3 regions of the Vogesella oryzagri genome follow, and region 2 is predicted to be linked to each of the others. Evidence: riboswitches for the same ligand, from Rfam matches in the RefSeq annotation. Region 2 holds a riboswitch; each other region holds the start of a gene.
The links. Region 2 has a riboswitch for glycine ahead of gcvT (glycine cleavage system aminomethyltransferase GcvT). Riboswitches for the same ligand answer to the same signal wherever they lie in the genome.

Region 1 (5,177 bases), on a different contig from region 2:
TCCGGCCGCTGCTGCTTCCGCCGCCCAGTAATCCCGTCGGCAGCCTGGCTGCCTGCGCAAAAAAGCCTGACAGTACGCTGTCAGGCTTTTTTTATTGTGCCGGTGTTGCCGGCATGAAAAACGCCCGCTTGCGCGGGCGTTGTCTTGTCTGCGGCCAACGTTGGCCGCAAGCAGGCATCAGCATTCCACGATGTTCACCGGCACTTCGATCACATTGATCGCCAGGCCGCCACGCGCGGTTTCCTTGTACTTGTTGCTCATGTCACGGCCGGTGTCGCGCATGGTCTTGATCACCCGATCCAGCGACACGAAGTGCTGGCCATCGCCACGCAGCGCCATGCGCGCGGCGTTGATGGCCTTGATCGCCGCCATGGCGTTGCGCTCGATGCACGGCACCTGCACCAGGCCGCCCACCGGGTCGCAGGTCAGGCCCAGGTTGTGCTCCATGCCGATCTCGGCGGCGTTCTCTGCCTGTTCCGGCGTACCGCCCAGCACTTCGGCCAGCGCGCCGGCGGCCATCGAGCAGGCGGAGCCGACCTCGCCCTGGCAGCCGACTTCGGCACCGGAGATGGAGGCATTGAGCTTGAACAAGATGCCGATGGCGCCGGCGGTGAGCAGGAAGCGCACCACGCCGTCCTCGCTGGCGTTCGGCACGAAGCGCGCATAGTAGTGCAGCACCGCCGGGATGATGCCGGCTGCGCCGTTGGTCGGCGCGGTGACCACACGGCCGCCGCCGGCGTTTTCCTCGTTCACCGCCAATGCGTACAGGTTTACCCAGTCCATCACCGTCAGCGGGTCACGCAGCGCGGCTTCCGGCGCATTGGTGAGCTTGCGGTACAGGTCGGCGGCACGGCGCTTCACCTTCATGCCGCCAGGCAGGATACCTTCGTGGGCGCAGCCGCGCTGCACGCAGCCTTGCATCACCTGCCAGATCTGCAGCAGGCCGGCGCGCACTTCCTCCTCGCTGCGCCAGGCCAGCTCGTTCTCCAGCATGATCTGGCTGATGCTCTTGCCGTGACGCTGGCACAGCGCCAGCAGCTCGGCACCGGTCTTGAACGGGTGCTTCAGTTCGGTCACGCCCGGCGGCACGAAGCCGGCATCGATCGCCGCCTCATCCACCACGAAGCCGCCGCCCACCGAGTAGTAGGCGCGCTTGGACAGGCTGTTGCCGGCGGTGTCGAAGGCTTCGAAGATCATGCCGTTGGGGTGGTAGGGCAGGGCCTTGCGCTTGTACAGCAGCAGGTCTTCCGCTTCGTTGAAGGCAATGCGCTGCTGGCCGAGCAGGGAGATCGCCTTGTCGGCGCGGATGGTGGCCAGTATCTGTGGCACGGCATCGGTGTCCACCAGGTCGGGTTGCTCGCCGGCCAGGCCCAGCAGCACCGCGGTATCGGTGCCGTGGCCCTTGCCGGTAGCACCCAGCGAACCGAACATTTCCGATTTCACGCGCGTGGTGGCGGCCAGCAGGCCGTCTTTTTCCAGGCGGGCGACAAACTGCCGCGCGGCGCGCATCGGGCCGACGGTGTGGGAGCTGGACGGGCCGATGCCGATCTTGAACAGGTCGAAAACACTGATTGCCATGCTGCTTCTCTTGTCTGGTTGCGGTGCCGCCGTGGGTTGGCGGCACCCGGTTTACAGGGGGTGGCCCCGTGCTATTGGACAACGCGCCGCGGCCAGGGTTGACCGCAGCGCCACTACTATTTTAACGATAGACCGGATACGCGGCGCACAGCTCCGCAACCTGGCGTTTCACGCGTGCGCTCACTTCCGGGTTCTCGATGTCATCGAGAATGTCACACACCCAGTGCGCCACCTGACGGGCTTCGGTTTCCTTGAAGCCGCGGCTGGTGATGGCCGGGGTGCCGATGCGGATACCGCTGGTGACGAACGGGCTTTGCGGATCGTTCGGCACCGCGTTCTTGTTGACGGTGATGTGCGCGGCACCCAGTGCGGCATCGGCAGCCTTGCCGGTGAGGCCCTTGTCGATCAGGCTCAGCAGGAACAGGTGGTCGTCGGTCTTGCCGGACACGATGCTGTAACCGCGGGTCTGGAATACATGCACCATGGCGCGGGCGTTGGCCAGCACCTGCTGCTGGTAATCGACGAATTCCGGCTGCAGCGCTTCCTGGAATGCCACCGCCTTGGCGGCAATCACGTGCATCAGCGGGCCACCCTGGATGCCGGGGAATACCACCGAGTTCAGTTTCTTCTCCAGTTCCGGGTTGCTGGCCGCCAGGATCAGGCCGCCGCGCGGGCCGCGCAGGGTCTTGTGGGTGGTGGTGGTCACCACGTGGGCGTGCGGAATCGGGTTCGGGTACAGGCCGGCAGCCACCAGGCCGGCAACGTGGGCCATGTCCACGAACAGGTAGGCGCCAACGCTGTCGGCGATCTGGCGCATGCGCGCCCAGTCCACCACCAGCGAGTAGGCGGAGAAGCCGGCCACCAGCATCTTCGGCTGGTACTCATTGGCCATGCGCTGTACTTCGTCGTAGTCGATCTCGCCGGTTTCCGGGTTCAGGCCGTACTGCACCGCATGGTAGATCTTGCCGGAGAAGTTGACCTTGGCGCCGTGGGTGAGGTGGCCGCCGTGGGCCAGGCTCATGCCCAGCACGGTGTCGTGCGGTTCCAGCAGTGCCATGTACACGGCGGCATTGGCCTGGCTGCCGGAGTGCGGCTGCACGTTGGCGTAGTCGGCGCCGAACAGCTGCTTGGCGCGGTCGATGGCCAGCTGCTCGACTACGTCCACGTGTTCGCAGCCGCCGTAGTAGCGCTTGCCGGGGTAGCCCTCGGCGTACTTGTTGGTGAGCTGGCTGCCCTGTGCCTGCATTACGCGCGGGCTGGTGTAGTTCTCGGAGGCAATCAGCTCGATGTGGTCCTGCTGGCGCTGGTCTTCGGCCTGCATGGCGGCCCACAGGGCGTCGTCGAAACCGGCAATCTGCATATCCTGGGTAAACATCGCGTATCTCCTGGTCGCCGGCGCAGGCGGCAAAAGGTTGGCCGCACCGCGCCTTGAATAAAACGGGCGGTGACGGGCGGACGGTCTGCTGGATGCGGCAGACAGATGGATGGATGGGCGTCCGCCCGGTATCACCGGACGATGCCCCCTCTGTCCCTTTGCCTGAGAGATTGCGGCGCAGTGTGCACTGGCCATGCTGCCTTCGGCGAGGCCGCGCCGTGTGGCGGGCCTACTCTCCAGAGTGCCTGACCAGCGCAGTTCTTTTGCCTGAGAGTTTCTGGGGCGATTCCCCTTCGGCGCTGCCGCTGGACGCTTGTCCGGGCAGTCTCTCCTGCGCTGGTGGCGGCCAACCTTGCAATCGGCCGCGTGGCTTGGCGCAATCTAGAGAAGGTGGCCGAGGCTGTCAACGCATGTCGGACAGTATTCTATGTGCAGCTGCAGCATGCAGCGGCGTGGCAGATGTAAAAACACCCCACCGGGCACGTGGCGTGCCTGCGGGGAGCTGCTGATGCTGCGTTGCGTCAGGCGCTGGCGGCGGTGAAGCGGCGGCGATGATGTTGCGGGGTTTCCGCTTCATCCAGAATGGCCACCGCCAGGTCGGCTACGCTGATGCCGGCCGGGGCGTCGCCGGCCATCAGCAGCTCGTCGCCGCCCAGGCGGTAGTGGCCGCTGCGCGCGCCCGGTGCCAGCAGGGCCGGCGGCGACACGAACGCCCAGTCCAGCTGCTGTTCGCCCTGCAACTGCTGCAGCGCCTGGCGTGCGCCTTCGGCGCCTTCCTTGTATTCGGCAGGGAAGTGCGGGGTGTCGATCAGCTGCACGCCGGGCGCCACGTACAGGCTGCCGGCGCCGCCTACCTCGATGAAGCGCGCCACGCCGGCGGCCTTGACCCCGGCGACGATGGCGGCATGGCCCTGCAGGAACAGCTGGCGGATGTCGGCCTTGTCCCAGCCCGGATTGAAGGCGCTGATCACCACGTCGTGGCCGCGCACCGCGCTGGCGATGCTGTCGGCGTCGTAGGCATTGGCCGCCACTACTGTCAGGTTGGCCGCTGCGGTTACGCGTTCGGGGCGGCTGACAATGGCGCTGAGCTGGTGGCCGCGGGCCAGGGCTTCCTGCTGGATGGCGCTGCCGACAAAGCCGCTGGCGCCGATAAGGGCAATCTTCATGTGGACTCCTTCACGAGGGGTGAAACATGAGTCCATGGTAGTAAACGGCAGTGGACTTGATAATCCATGCTATTTTTCATTCATTGTGAAGTGGTGCTACATAAATGGATGAATTGCGCAGCATGGCGGTGTTTGCCACGGTGATTGAGAAGGGGTCGATGAACAGTGCGGCGGCAACGCTGGGCATGACGCCATCGGCGGTGAGTCAGCACGTGCGCCGGCTGGAGCAACTGCATGGCGTGGTGCTACTGCACCGTACCACCCGCAAGCTCAGCCTGACCGAGGCCGGCAGTCTGTTCTACCAGGGCTGTGCGCAGATGTTGGCCGCCGCGCGCCAGGCGGAAAGCCAGCTGGCGGCCATGCGCGAAGCACCCAGCGGTGAGTTGCGCATTTCCGCGCCCAGCGGTTTTGCCGGCGGTGTGCTGGGCGAGGCGCTGGCGCCGCTGCTGGCGGCTAACCCCGGGCTGAGCCTGCAACTGTTTTTTCACGATGAGCTGGTGGATCTGACCGACTTGCGCATCGATCTGGCGTTGCGGGCCGGCAACCTGCCGGACTCCACCCAGGTGGCGCGCTATCTGTGCGACTGGCCACTGCTGTTGTGTGCGGCTCCGGCGTACCTGGCGGCGGCGGGCGAGCCGCAGCAGCCGGCCGAGTTGGCTCGGCACGCCATGATCGGCGTCAACCCGCGCGGCGGCGCGCAATTCCCGCTGCAATTGACGCGTGGCGAAGAGGTGCAGCGGTTGACGCTGCCGGCGCGCATTGCCAGCAACAGCATGCTGTCGGCGCGGGCATTCGCGCTGGCCGGCATGGGCATTGCGCTGCAGCCGGAGCCGGAAATCCGCCGCGAACTGGCTGCCGGGCTGCTGCAGCAGCTGTTGCCGGAGTGGCGGGCACCCGCATTACCCATCTATCTGGTGACGCCACGGCGCGATGCGCAGCCGGCCAAGGTAAGGCATGCGCTGGCCGCTTTGCAGGTGGCGCTGGGTAAACGTGCAGATTGAATATTGTCGTCTGTACGACTGGAATTTTCCGCTGTTTAAACCTAACATGTCGAAATT
Region 2 (5,177 bases):
GCGCCGATTTCGGCTGCGTAGGCAGCGGCGTCGAGCAGCTTGTCCAGATCGGCGGCGTTGGCCGGCTTGATCTTGAAGAACCAGCCTGCGCCGTACGGCTCGCTGTTGGCCAGGTCTGGAGTGGCTTCCAGTTCGCCGTTCACTTCCAGCACTTCACCGGCGATCGGGGCGTAGATGTCGGAGGCGGCTTTTACCGACTCCACCACGCCAGCCTGCTCGCCATCACCCAGTGCGCTGCCTACGGTCGGCAGTTCCACGAACACGATGTCACCCAGCAGCTCTTGTGCATGCTCGGTGATGCCCACGGTAACGGTACCGTCAGCTTCCAGACGCAGCCATTCGTGGCTGGAAACGTATTTCAGTTCGGCGGGGATGTTGCTCATGTGATTCTCCTGATGCAGATAGTTTGGATCTTGATTGGGTATTACCGGGGTGACGCTCTCGCCACGTCGTTATACACCAGCTTATTCAAAAACTTTCTTGCCGTTGCGCACGAACGGCATTTTCACCACGCGCACCTCGGTCAGGGTGCCACGCAGGTCCACCTGGGCGGTAGCGCCGGTAGTGGCCGGGACACGCGCGATGGCGATGGAGTGTTTCAGGGTCGGGGAGAAGGTGCCGCTGGTGATGATGCCTTCCTGGCCATCGACCACTACTTTCTGGCCTTCGCGCAGCACGCCGCGGCCTTCCAGCACCAGGCCGACCTGCTTCATGGCCACGCCGGCGGCTTTCTGCGCTTGCAGTGCCTGGCGGCCGATGAAGTCACGCTCTTCCGGATTCCAGGCAATGGTCCAGCCCATGCCAGCTTCCAGCGGCGACACGGTTTCGTCCATGTCGTGGCCGTACAGGTTCATGCCGGCTTCCAGACGCAGGGTGTCGCGCGCGCCCAGGCCGATCGGCGCTACGCCGGCTGCCTGCAGCTGCTGGAAGAAAGGGATGGCTTCGGCGGCCGGGATCATGATTTCCAGGCCGTCTTCACCGGTGTAACCGGTGCGGGCCACAAACCAGTCGCCGAACGGCAGACCCTGGAATACTTTCAGGCCCTGGATGGAAGCGGCCCAGTCCGGCTTCACGGCACAGACTTTGGCAATAGCCTGCGGGCCTTGCACTGCCAGCATGGCCAGATCGCGGCGTACCTGCAGCTGCACGTCGAAGCCGGCGGACTGCTTGTCCATCCACGCCAGATCCTTGTCGGTGGTGCCGGCGTTGATCACCATGCGGTAGCCGTTGGCGGCCAGGTACACGATCAGATCGTCCACCACGCCGCCTTGCTCGTTGAGCATGCCGGAGTACAGTGCCTTGCCTTCGAAGCCCAGCTTGGACACGTCGTTGGCAATCAACTTTTGCAGCCAGGCTTTGGCATCGCTGCCGCTGATGTCCACCACGGTCATGTGGGAAACATCGAACATGCCGGCGTCACTACGCACGATTTCATGTTCTTTCAGCTGCGAGCCGTAATGGATGGGCATTTCCCAGCCGGCAAAGTCGACCATCTTTGCATTGGCGGCGATGTGCGCATCAAACAGGGGGGTACGTTTCGGGGCCGTCATGGGCAAGTCCTCGGAGTGAGTTTTTCCGCTAGCTCACACCCCTCTGTCCCTGCACCTGAGATTTTCCGGCATTGCGCCGTTAGCCCCTTCGGTGGGCGCGTATTGCGCCGCTCTCCAGATTCTACGGACCTTGCGATCCGATTCTTGCAGTCCTTTTGCCTGAGCGATTGCGGGTGCACTTGCGCCTTCGGCGGCAGCCTACTGCGCTAGCAGCGGCTACACTCTCCTGCGGAATGCCCGGATTATCGTTGTCCGCCGCCAGCTTGGCAAGTCGGGTTTTGTCCATTTTTCAGGCACTTGCGGCAAGTGCACAGCTGGCAATCATGATATTTCGCTTTGCGGCCAACCCCTTAGCCCGCCTGACAGCACTGGCGCGATAACCAGCCGCGCCTTAACTCAAGCGATAGTCACCGGGCCAGCCGGCACGCGGGCCAGCGACCAGTTGGCGAGTGCCCACTGCCACAGCTCTGGCAGCGACTGCCGCTCCGCCGGTGGCAGATGCCCGAGCCGTTGCAACGCCAGCCGCAACTCCCCTGCCGCCGCCTGCGGTGAAATGGCGGGTGCCAGCGTCTGCTTGGACAACTTCTCGCCGGCGGCATTGACCATCAGCGGCAGGTGGCAGTGCGTCACCGCCGGCCCCGCCAGACACTGGCGCAACCATAGCTGGCGCGGCGTGGACACCAGCAGATCAGCGCCGCGCACGATGTCATTGATGCCCTGCGCGATGTCGTCCACCACCACCGCCAGCTGGTAGGCCCAGAAGCCGTCGGCGCGCAGCAGCACAAAGTCGCCGATGTCGCGCTGTAGCTGCTGCACGTAATGCCCCTGCAGCCGGTCGTCGAAGCTCAGCTCGGTCTCCGGCACTGCCAGCCGCCAGGCGCGCGGTGAGCGACCCGTTGCCACGCCATGGCGGCAGGTGCCGGGGTAGACCATGCCATCGACGCCGCGCCGACCGTGCTCGCTGATTTCCTTGCGCGTGCAGGCGCAACCGTAGGCATCGCCTTGGGTAATGAGCTGGTCCAGTGCCGCGCGATACAACGGGTGGCGCTGGCTCTGGTACACCACCTCGCCGTCCCATTCGAAGCCGAACGCTTCCAGCGTGCGCAGAATGTTGGCCGCAGCGCCCGGCATTTCACGCGGCGGGTCCAGATCTTCCATGCGCAGCAACCACTGGCCACCACGGCAGCGGGCTTCGAGATAGCTGCCGACCGCCGTGGTTAGCGAACCGGCATGCAGCAAGCCGGTGGGGCTGGGGGCGAAACGACCACGATAATCAGGATTCAGGGCAGACATACGAGGACGGGCAGACAATAATCACAGACAGGCCCCCGTTGGCACGGGGCGGCCGGCGACTGACGGAGGGCGGGAAATGACGCACGTTGTAACTGAAGCCTGCATCAAATGCAAATACACCGACTGCGTGGAAGTGTGTCCGGTGGACTGCTTTCATGAAGGCCCCAATTGCCTGGTGATCGACCCGGACGAATGCATCGACTGCACGCTGTGCGTGCCGGAATGCCCGATCGACGCCATCACCACCGAAGAGGAACTGCCGCCGGGCCAGTTGGTGATGCTGGCGCTGAACGCCGAGCTGTCGAAAACCTGGCCAGTGATCGTCAGCCAGAAAGAGCCGCTGTCCGACCACGAGCACTGGGCCGGCGTCAGCGACAAGCGGGATCTGCTGGAACGCTGACGCGGCGGCTCAGATAAACAGGTCGATATCGCCGCTGCCCTTGCTTTCCGTATCGCGGTCGATACGGCGGCGGTAGCTGTCCTCTTCCTGCACCAGGGTCTGCTGCGGGCGGATTTTCTTGATCAGCACCTTGCCGCTATCAGTAAAGAAATACACCTTGCGCGCAATATCCGCCCCCAAATCTTCCGCCACGATGGGGATATGTTCCTGTGCCAGGAAGGCATGCACGAAACTGGCATTGCGCTGACCGATATTCACCTTGGTCATGCCATCCAGTACGCTGCCACCGCCGAATACCTTGGCTTCCAGCGTGCGGCGGTTGGCGCCCAGCTTGAGCATGTCGTTGATCAGCAGCTCCATGGCATGGGTGCCGAAGCGGGCCGGCATCAGCCGGTCGCTGCTGCTGCTGCCCTGATCCGGCAGCATGAAGTGGTTCATGCCGGCGATACCGGTAACCCGGTCGCGCAGACAGGCCGACACGCAGGAGCCCAGTACCGTCACCAGCAGCAGACCGTCGTCGGTGGCCTGATATTCGCCCGGCAACAGCTTGGCGGCATTCTTGTTGAAATGCTTATCGAAATAACGGTGCGCGGCATGACCTTTTGGCATCAGTCCTCCCGCTTACGTTGGCCGCACAGATAGGCCAGCACCCGCTCGGCCATGCACGGCAGCGGTACGACCTCATGCACCGCGCCCAGCTCGTAGGCGGCACGCGGCATGCCATACACTACGCACGAGGACTGATCCTGGCCGAAGTTGTAGCTACCGGCTTCACGCATGCGCAGCATGCCGGCGGCGCCATCCTTGCCCATGCCGGTAAGAATCACCCCCACCGCCCGCTTGCCCAGCAGCGTGGCCGCCGAATCGAACAGCACATCCACCGCCGGGCGGTGGCGATTCACTGGCTCGCTCTGCGCCAGGTGAGTAAACAGCTGCCCGCCACGACTGACGATGCTCAAATGGGAGTGCCCGGGGGCGATATAGATATTGCCGGCAGCCAGCGGCTGGCCATCGCTTGCCTCGCACACGGTCATGGCGCAGCACTGGTCCAGTCGCTGCGCAAACGACAGGGTGAAATGCTCCGGCATATGCTGCACCACCAGCACCGGCGGGGTATTGGCCGGCAGGCTGCTGAGGAACTCGCGCAGCGCCTCGGTGCCGCCGGTGGAGGCGCCCACCACGATCACCGCCTCCTTGCGCAGGATGGTCATGCCGGGCGCGGTGGCCAGCGGCGTCGCCGTTTGCTGGATGAAGCGGCTCGGTAACTGCACGCGCGCAGCAGCGGCGGTGCGGATTTTCTCGCAGATCAGCTCGGCATACCCCTGCATGCCACGGCCGATATCCCCCTGCGGCTTGGCGATGCAGTCCACGGCGCCCAGTTCCAGCGCGCGCAGGGCGATGTCGGAGCCGGCAGCGGTCAAAGAGGAAATCATCAGCACCGGGGTTGGCCGCAGGCTCATCAGCCGGCGCAGAAACTCCAGCCCGTCCATGCGCGGCATTTCCACATCCAGCGTGATCACGTCCGGATTGGTTTCACGGATACGCTCGCGTGCCGCCACCGGGTCGGGCGCCAGCGCCACCACTTCCATATCCGGTGCAGCATTGATGATCTTGCCCAGCACTTCGCGGATCAGCGCGGAATCATCCACCACCACTACCCGGATCTTGCGCCCCTGCACCATATCGTTATCCACGCGCCAGGCGATAAGCCGTCTTGCCACAAGGCGCAAAGGTATTGCTGATGTGCTGGATATTCTCGGAATGCCCCAGCAGCAAGAGGCCATGCGGCTTCAGGTGTCGGGCAAAGTGCTCCAGAATGCCAGCTTGCGTTTGCTTATCGAAATAAATCAGTACGTTGCGGCAGAAGATCACGTCAAACAGTCCCAGCTGCGGCCAACTGTCGTCAACCAGATTGAGCTGGCGGAACTGGATCT
Region 3 (5,177 bases), on a different contig from region 2:
CAACGGCATGGTCTACATCCGCGGCAACGCCATGGATTACGACGGCTGGGCCGCGAACAAGGGGCTGGAGGACTGGAGCTACCGCGACTGTCTGCCCTACTTTCGCAAGGCGGAAACCTATGACAAGGGTGGCAACGACTATCACGGCAACAACGGGCCGCTGCACGTCACCACCCCCAAGGCCGACATCTCGCCGCTGTTTGCCGCCTTCGTCGCCGCCGGCGAGCAGGCCGGCCACCCGCGTACCGACGACCTGAACGGCTACCGCCAGGAAGGCTTCGGTCCGATGGACCGCACCACCACCGCTGACGGCCGCCGCTGCAGCACCTCGCTGGCCTACCTGGACACCGCGCGGCAGCGGCCAACCTTGCAGGTGAAAACCCGCGCGCTGGCCGACCGCATCCTGTTCGACGGCAAGCGCGCCATCGGCGTCAGCTATCTGCAGGGCGACAGCTGGCACGAGGCGTTCGCCAGCCGCGAAGTGATCGTCAGCAACGGCGCCATCGCCTCGCCGCAGCTGCTGCAGCGCTCTGGCGTCGGCAACGCCGACGAGCTGCGCGCCATGGGCATCAACAGCGTGGCGCACCTGCCGGGCGTGGGCGAAAACCTGCAGGACCACCTGGAAATGTACCTGCAGTACGAGTGCCTCAAACCGGTGTCGCTGTACCCGGCGCTGCAGTGGTGGAACAAGCCGCCGATCGGCATCGAATGGTATCTGCGCGGCACCGGCATCGGCGCCAGCAACCACTTCGAGGCCGGCGGCTTCATCCGCAGCGACGAAAGCTTCGCCTGGCCCAATCTGCAGTACCACTTCATTCCGCTGGCGATGAACTACGACGGCAGCAACCCGGTGAAGGCGCACGGCTTCCAGTGCCATGTCGGCTCCATGCGTTCGCCCAGTACCGGCAGCGTGAAGCTGAAAAGCTGCGACCCGCGCGACCATCCGATCCTGCGCTTCAACTACATGGCGCACGACACCGACTGGCGCGAGTTCCGCGCCGGGGTGCGCATCACCCGCGAGATCATCGCGCAGCAGGCGATGGACGAGTTCCGCGGCAAGGAAATCAAGCCGGGCATGATGATCAAGAGCGATGCCGAGATCGACGCCTTCGTGCGCGAACACGCCGAAACCGCGCTGCACCCGTCCTGCACCTGCAAGATGGGCGACGCCAGCGATCCGATGGCGGTAGTGGACAACGAAGGCCGCGTGCACGGCCTGAGCGGGCTGCGCGTGGTGGATGCCTCGATCATGCCGCAGGTCACCACCGGCAACCTCAACGCGCCCACCATCATGATGGCGGAGAAGATCGCCGACCGCATCCGCGGCCGTGCGCCACTGCCGCGCTCGCAGGCACCCTACTTTGTCGCCGGCCGGCAGCCGGCCAAGCTGGCCGAAGCCGCCGCCCGTGACCCGCAGGCGGCCCTGCTGTGGTATCCGCCCAGGGCCGAAGCCATTCGTTGACCCGACTCCACACCTGTCACGCGCACTCCGGTGCGCGTTTTTTATTTGCGCAGCCGGCAGTGCAAATAAAAATGGCCCGCCAGTTGCGAGCCGTTTTTCATATCCGAATATTTCAGCAGATGACTGCCAGATCTTCCTTCGACAACCAGTCGCTACCGCCACGCGGCCAGGCCACCAGTACGCCACGCGCCTTGTCGTAGGCAACCACGGTGCCGTCGAACTTTTTCACATAGCCATGCGGGGCGTAATTCACGCGCAGGCCGGCTTCCAGTTGAATGTTCTTGTTACGCAGCAGTGCCAGCAGGCTAGAGATAATGTATTTCATTTCAGCGTCCAATATGTTTTTCAGTCATCAAACTACACCGCAATTGTAGCGCCATCTTGTGCAATGCAACATCAAGATTGCGACACAAATGTTCGATACTGATCATATAAATGTATTTTTACGAATCGATTACAATCGATAACGAAAGTTCATCTCCGCCACATCACCGCAAGCGATAGTCGCCCGCAACACAGGCAGACTGTCGCAAAAAAGCCGCATTTCCCATAAAAATCAAAATATTATAATTGCCACACCATGCTGGCGAGCGGCGCCAAAGCATTGCCATAGCCGACCGCTTTCATGCCATGACCGACGCAATTCCGGCACTTTCCCGCCCTGCCCGCGCCGCCAGCCAAGACCCGCCGCCGGATGGCGAAAAAGCCGCCGACGGCACGCATTGACGCCCGTCAAGGCGCTCTCTAGATTGACTGACAGCCATGTCAGGCAGACAGGAGAGATCGCCCGGGTAGCCCCCAGCGGCGGCGCCGAAGGGGAATCGCCCCGAAAACTCTCAGGCAAAAGAACTGTCCTGCCCAGGCTCTCTGGAGAGCAGATGCGCCGCCCGCGCATCTCGCCGAAGGCAGCACGGCGCATCGTCAACCCGATGCGCCCAATCTCTCAGGCAAACGGACAGAGGGGGCAAGCACGGTCGCCAGCGACCACCCACCCCGTTTATCGGGCTTGCGGCCAACGTTGGCCGCAGCCCACCCGTTTGGAGAGCGCCATGTTTACCCAGGATATGCAGATTGCCGGTTTCGACGACGCCCTGTGGGCCGCCATGCAGGCCGAAGACCAGCGCCAGCAGGACCACATCGAGCTGATTGCCTCCGAGAACTACACCAGCCCGCGCGTAATGCAGGCACAGGGCAGCCAGCTCACCAACAAGTACGCCGAGGGCTACCCCGGCAAGCGCTACTACGGCGGCTGCGAACACGTGGACGTCGTCGAGCAGCTGGCCATCGACCGCGCCAAGCAGCTGTTCGGCGCCGATTACGCCAACGTGCAACCACACTCCGGCAGCCAGGCCAATGCCGCCGTGTACATGGCACTGCTGGAACCGCACGACACCGTGCTGGGCATGAGCCTGGCGCACGGCGGCCACCTCACCCACGGCGCCAAGGTCAACTTCTCCGGCAAGATCTACCACGCGGTGCAGTACGGTCTGAACCCGGAAACCGGCGAGATCGACTACGACGAAGTGCAGCGCATGGCCAATGAATACCAGCCGAAGATGATCGTGGCAGGTTTCTCCGCCTACTCGCTGGTGGTGGACTGGAAGCGCATGCGCGAGATCGCCGACAGCATCGGCGCCTACCTGTTCGTGGACATGGCCCACGTTGCCGGCCTGGTGGCCGCCGGCCTGTACCCGAACCCGATTCCGCACGCCCACGTGGTGACCACCACCACCCACAAGACCCTGCGCGGCCCGCGCGGCGGCCTGATCCTGGCGGCCAGCAACCCGGAACTGGAAAAGAAACTGAACTCGGTGGTATTCCCCGGCATCCAGGGTGGCCCGCTGATGCACGTGATCGCCGCCAAGGCGGTGGCGTTCCAGGAAGCGCTGCAGCCGGAGTTCGTTGACTACCAGAAGCAAGTGCTGGCCAATGCCCGCGCCATGGTGCATGTGTTCCAGACCCGCGGCTACAGCATCGTGTCCGGCAAGACCGATGACCACCTGTTCCTGCTGAACCTGATCGACAAGGGCCTCACCGGCAAGGCCGCCGATGCCGCGCTGGGCGCCGCCCACATCACCGTGAACAAGAACGCGGTGCCGAACGATCCGCAAAGCCCGTTCGTGACCAGCGGCATCCGCATCGGCACTCCGGCCATCACCAGCCGTGGCTTCAAGGAAACCGAAGCCCGCCAGGTGGCGCACTGGGTGTGCGACATCCTCGACGACATCGAGAACCCGGAAGTGAGCGCACGCGTGAAACGCCAGGTAGCGGAGCTGTGCGCCGCGTATCCGGTATACCGCGCAGTCAGCGAGAGCTGATCATGGCCATCAGCGTGTTTGATCTGTTCAAGATCGGCATCGGCCCATCCAGCTCCCACACCGTCGGCCCGATGCGCGCCGCGCGACAGTTCGTCGCCCGCCTGGAGAAGGACGGCCAGCTGGCCGCCGTAGCCAGCGTGCGTTGCGAGCTGTTCGGCTCGCTGGGCGCCACCGGCAAGGGCCATGGCTCCGACATCGCGGTACTGCTGGGGCTGCAGGGCGAACTGCCGGACGAAGTCGACACCGACGCCGTGCCGGCGATGGTGGCGGCGATTCGTGACAGCAAGCGGCTGCGACTGCTGGGCAGCCACGAGGTGCTATTCGCGGAAGGTGAACACCTGGTGCTGCACAAGCGCAAATCGCTGCCCTACCACCCCAACGGCATGACCTTCGAGGCGCGCGACGACCGCGGCGAAGTCATCGTCAAGCGGGCGTATTACTCGGTGGGCGGTGGTTTCGTGGTGGACGAAGCGGCGGTGGACGCCGGCTTCGTACCACCGGGCGCCACCGAGCTGCGCCACCCGTTCAAGAACGCGGCCGAGCTGTTGGCACTGTGCAAGGAGCATGGCAAGCCGATCAGCCAGATCATGCTGGAGAACGAGCTAGCCTGGCGCAGCGAGGAAGAAGTGCGCGCCGGCCTGCTGGGCATCTGGCACGTGATGCAGGCTTGCGTGCAGCGCGGCTGTGCGCACGAAGGCATCCTGCCCGGCGGCATGAAAGTAAAACGCCGCGCCGCCGACATGCACCGCAAGCTGCTGTCGACGCCGGAAGCCAGCCTGCGTGACCCGCTGACTGTGATGGACTGGGTGAACCTGTACGCGCTGGCGGTGAACGAGGAAAACGCCGGCGGCGGCCGCGTGGTCACCGCACCGACCAACGGCGCGGCCGGCATCGTGCCGGCGGTGTTGCACTACTACGCCCGCTTCGTGCCCGGCGCCAGCGACGACGGCGTGGTGCGCTTCCTGCTCACCGCCGGTGCCATCGGCATCCTGTTCAAGCTTAACGCCTCCATCTCCGGCGCCGAAGTCGGTTGCCAGGGCGAGGTCGGCTCCGCCTGTTCGATGGCGGCAGGCGGCCTGGCCGAGGTGATGGGCGGCACGCCGGAACAGGTGGAAAATGCCGCCGAGATCGGCATGGAGCACAACCTGGGCCTGACCTGCGACCCGGTGGGCGGCCTGGTGCAGGTGCCGTGTATCGAACGCAACGCCATGGCGTCGGTGAAGGCCATCAACGCGGTGCGCATGGCGCTGCGCGGAGACGGTCAGCATTTTGTGTCGCTGGACCGGGTGATCAAGACCATGCGTGACACCGGCCGCGACATGAGCACCAAGTACAAGGAAACCGCCCGCGGTGGCCTGGCAGTAAACATCGTCGAGGTACCGGTCAACATTGTCGAG

Region 1: it holds a riboswitch for glycine, as region 2 does, so the genes downstream of both, glyA (serine hydroxymethyltransferase) here and gcvT (glycine cleavage system aminomethyltransferase GcvT) in region 2, are expected to answer to the same signal.
Region 3: it holds a riboswitch for glycine, as region 2 does, so the genes downstream of both, glyA (serine hydroxymethyltransferase) here and gcvT (glycine cleavage system aminomethyltransferase GcvT) in region 2, are expected to answer to the same signal.

The regions. Positions count from the first base shown of each region.
Region 1 covers NZ_JBEFLD010000011.1:5,384-10,560, forward strand. Annotated here, with positions in the region: gene ABNW52_RS17630 (branched-chain amino acid ABC transporter substrate-binding protein) at 1-31, shown strand, start outside; gene ABNW52_RS17635 (L-serine ammonia-lyase) at 178-1,578, opposite strand; gene glyA (serine hydroxymethyltransferase) at 1,700-2,953, opposite strand; glycine riboswitch at 3,100-3,197, opposite strand; glycine riboswitch at 3,199-3,297, opposite strand; gene ABNW52_RS17645 (NAD(P)-dependent oxidoreductase) at 3,475-4,119, opposite strand; gene ABNW52_RS17650 (LysR family transcriptional regulator) at 4,224-5,120, shown strand.
Region 2 covers NZ_JBEFLD010000007.1:121,908-127,084, reverse strand. Annotated here, with positions in the region: gene gcvH (glycine cleavage system protein GcvH) at 1-383, opposite strand, end outside; gene gcvT (glycine cleavage system aminomethyltransferase GcvT) at 465-1,550, opposite strand; glycine riboswitch at 1,584-1,678, opposite strand; glycine riboswitch at 1,688-1,789, opposite strand; gene gluQRS (tRNA glutamyl-Q(34) synthetase GluQRS) at 1,947-2,843, opposite strand; gene fdxA (ferredoxin FdxA) at 2,920-3,243, shown strand; gene cheD (chemoreceptor glutamine deamidase CheD) at 3,253-3,852, opposite strand; gene ABNW52_RS14050 (protein-glutamate methylesterase/protein-glutamine glutaminase) at 3,852-4,937, opposite strand; gene ABNW52_RS14045 (CheR family methyltransferase) at 4,930-5,177, opposite strand, start outside.
Region 3 covers NZ_JBEFLD010000004.1:452,360-457,536, forward strand. Annotated here, with positions in the region: gene betA (choline dehydrogenase) at 1-1,462, shown strand, start outside; gene ABNW52_RS09915 (hypothetical protein) at 1,575-1,787, opposite strand; glycine riboswitch at 2,227-2,324, shown strand; glycine riboswitch at 2,326-2,425, shown strand; gene glyA (serine hydroxymethyltransferase) at 2,512-3,780, shown strand; gene ABNW52_RS09925 (L-serine ammonia-lyase) at 3,783-5,177, shown strand, end outside.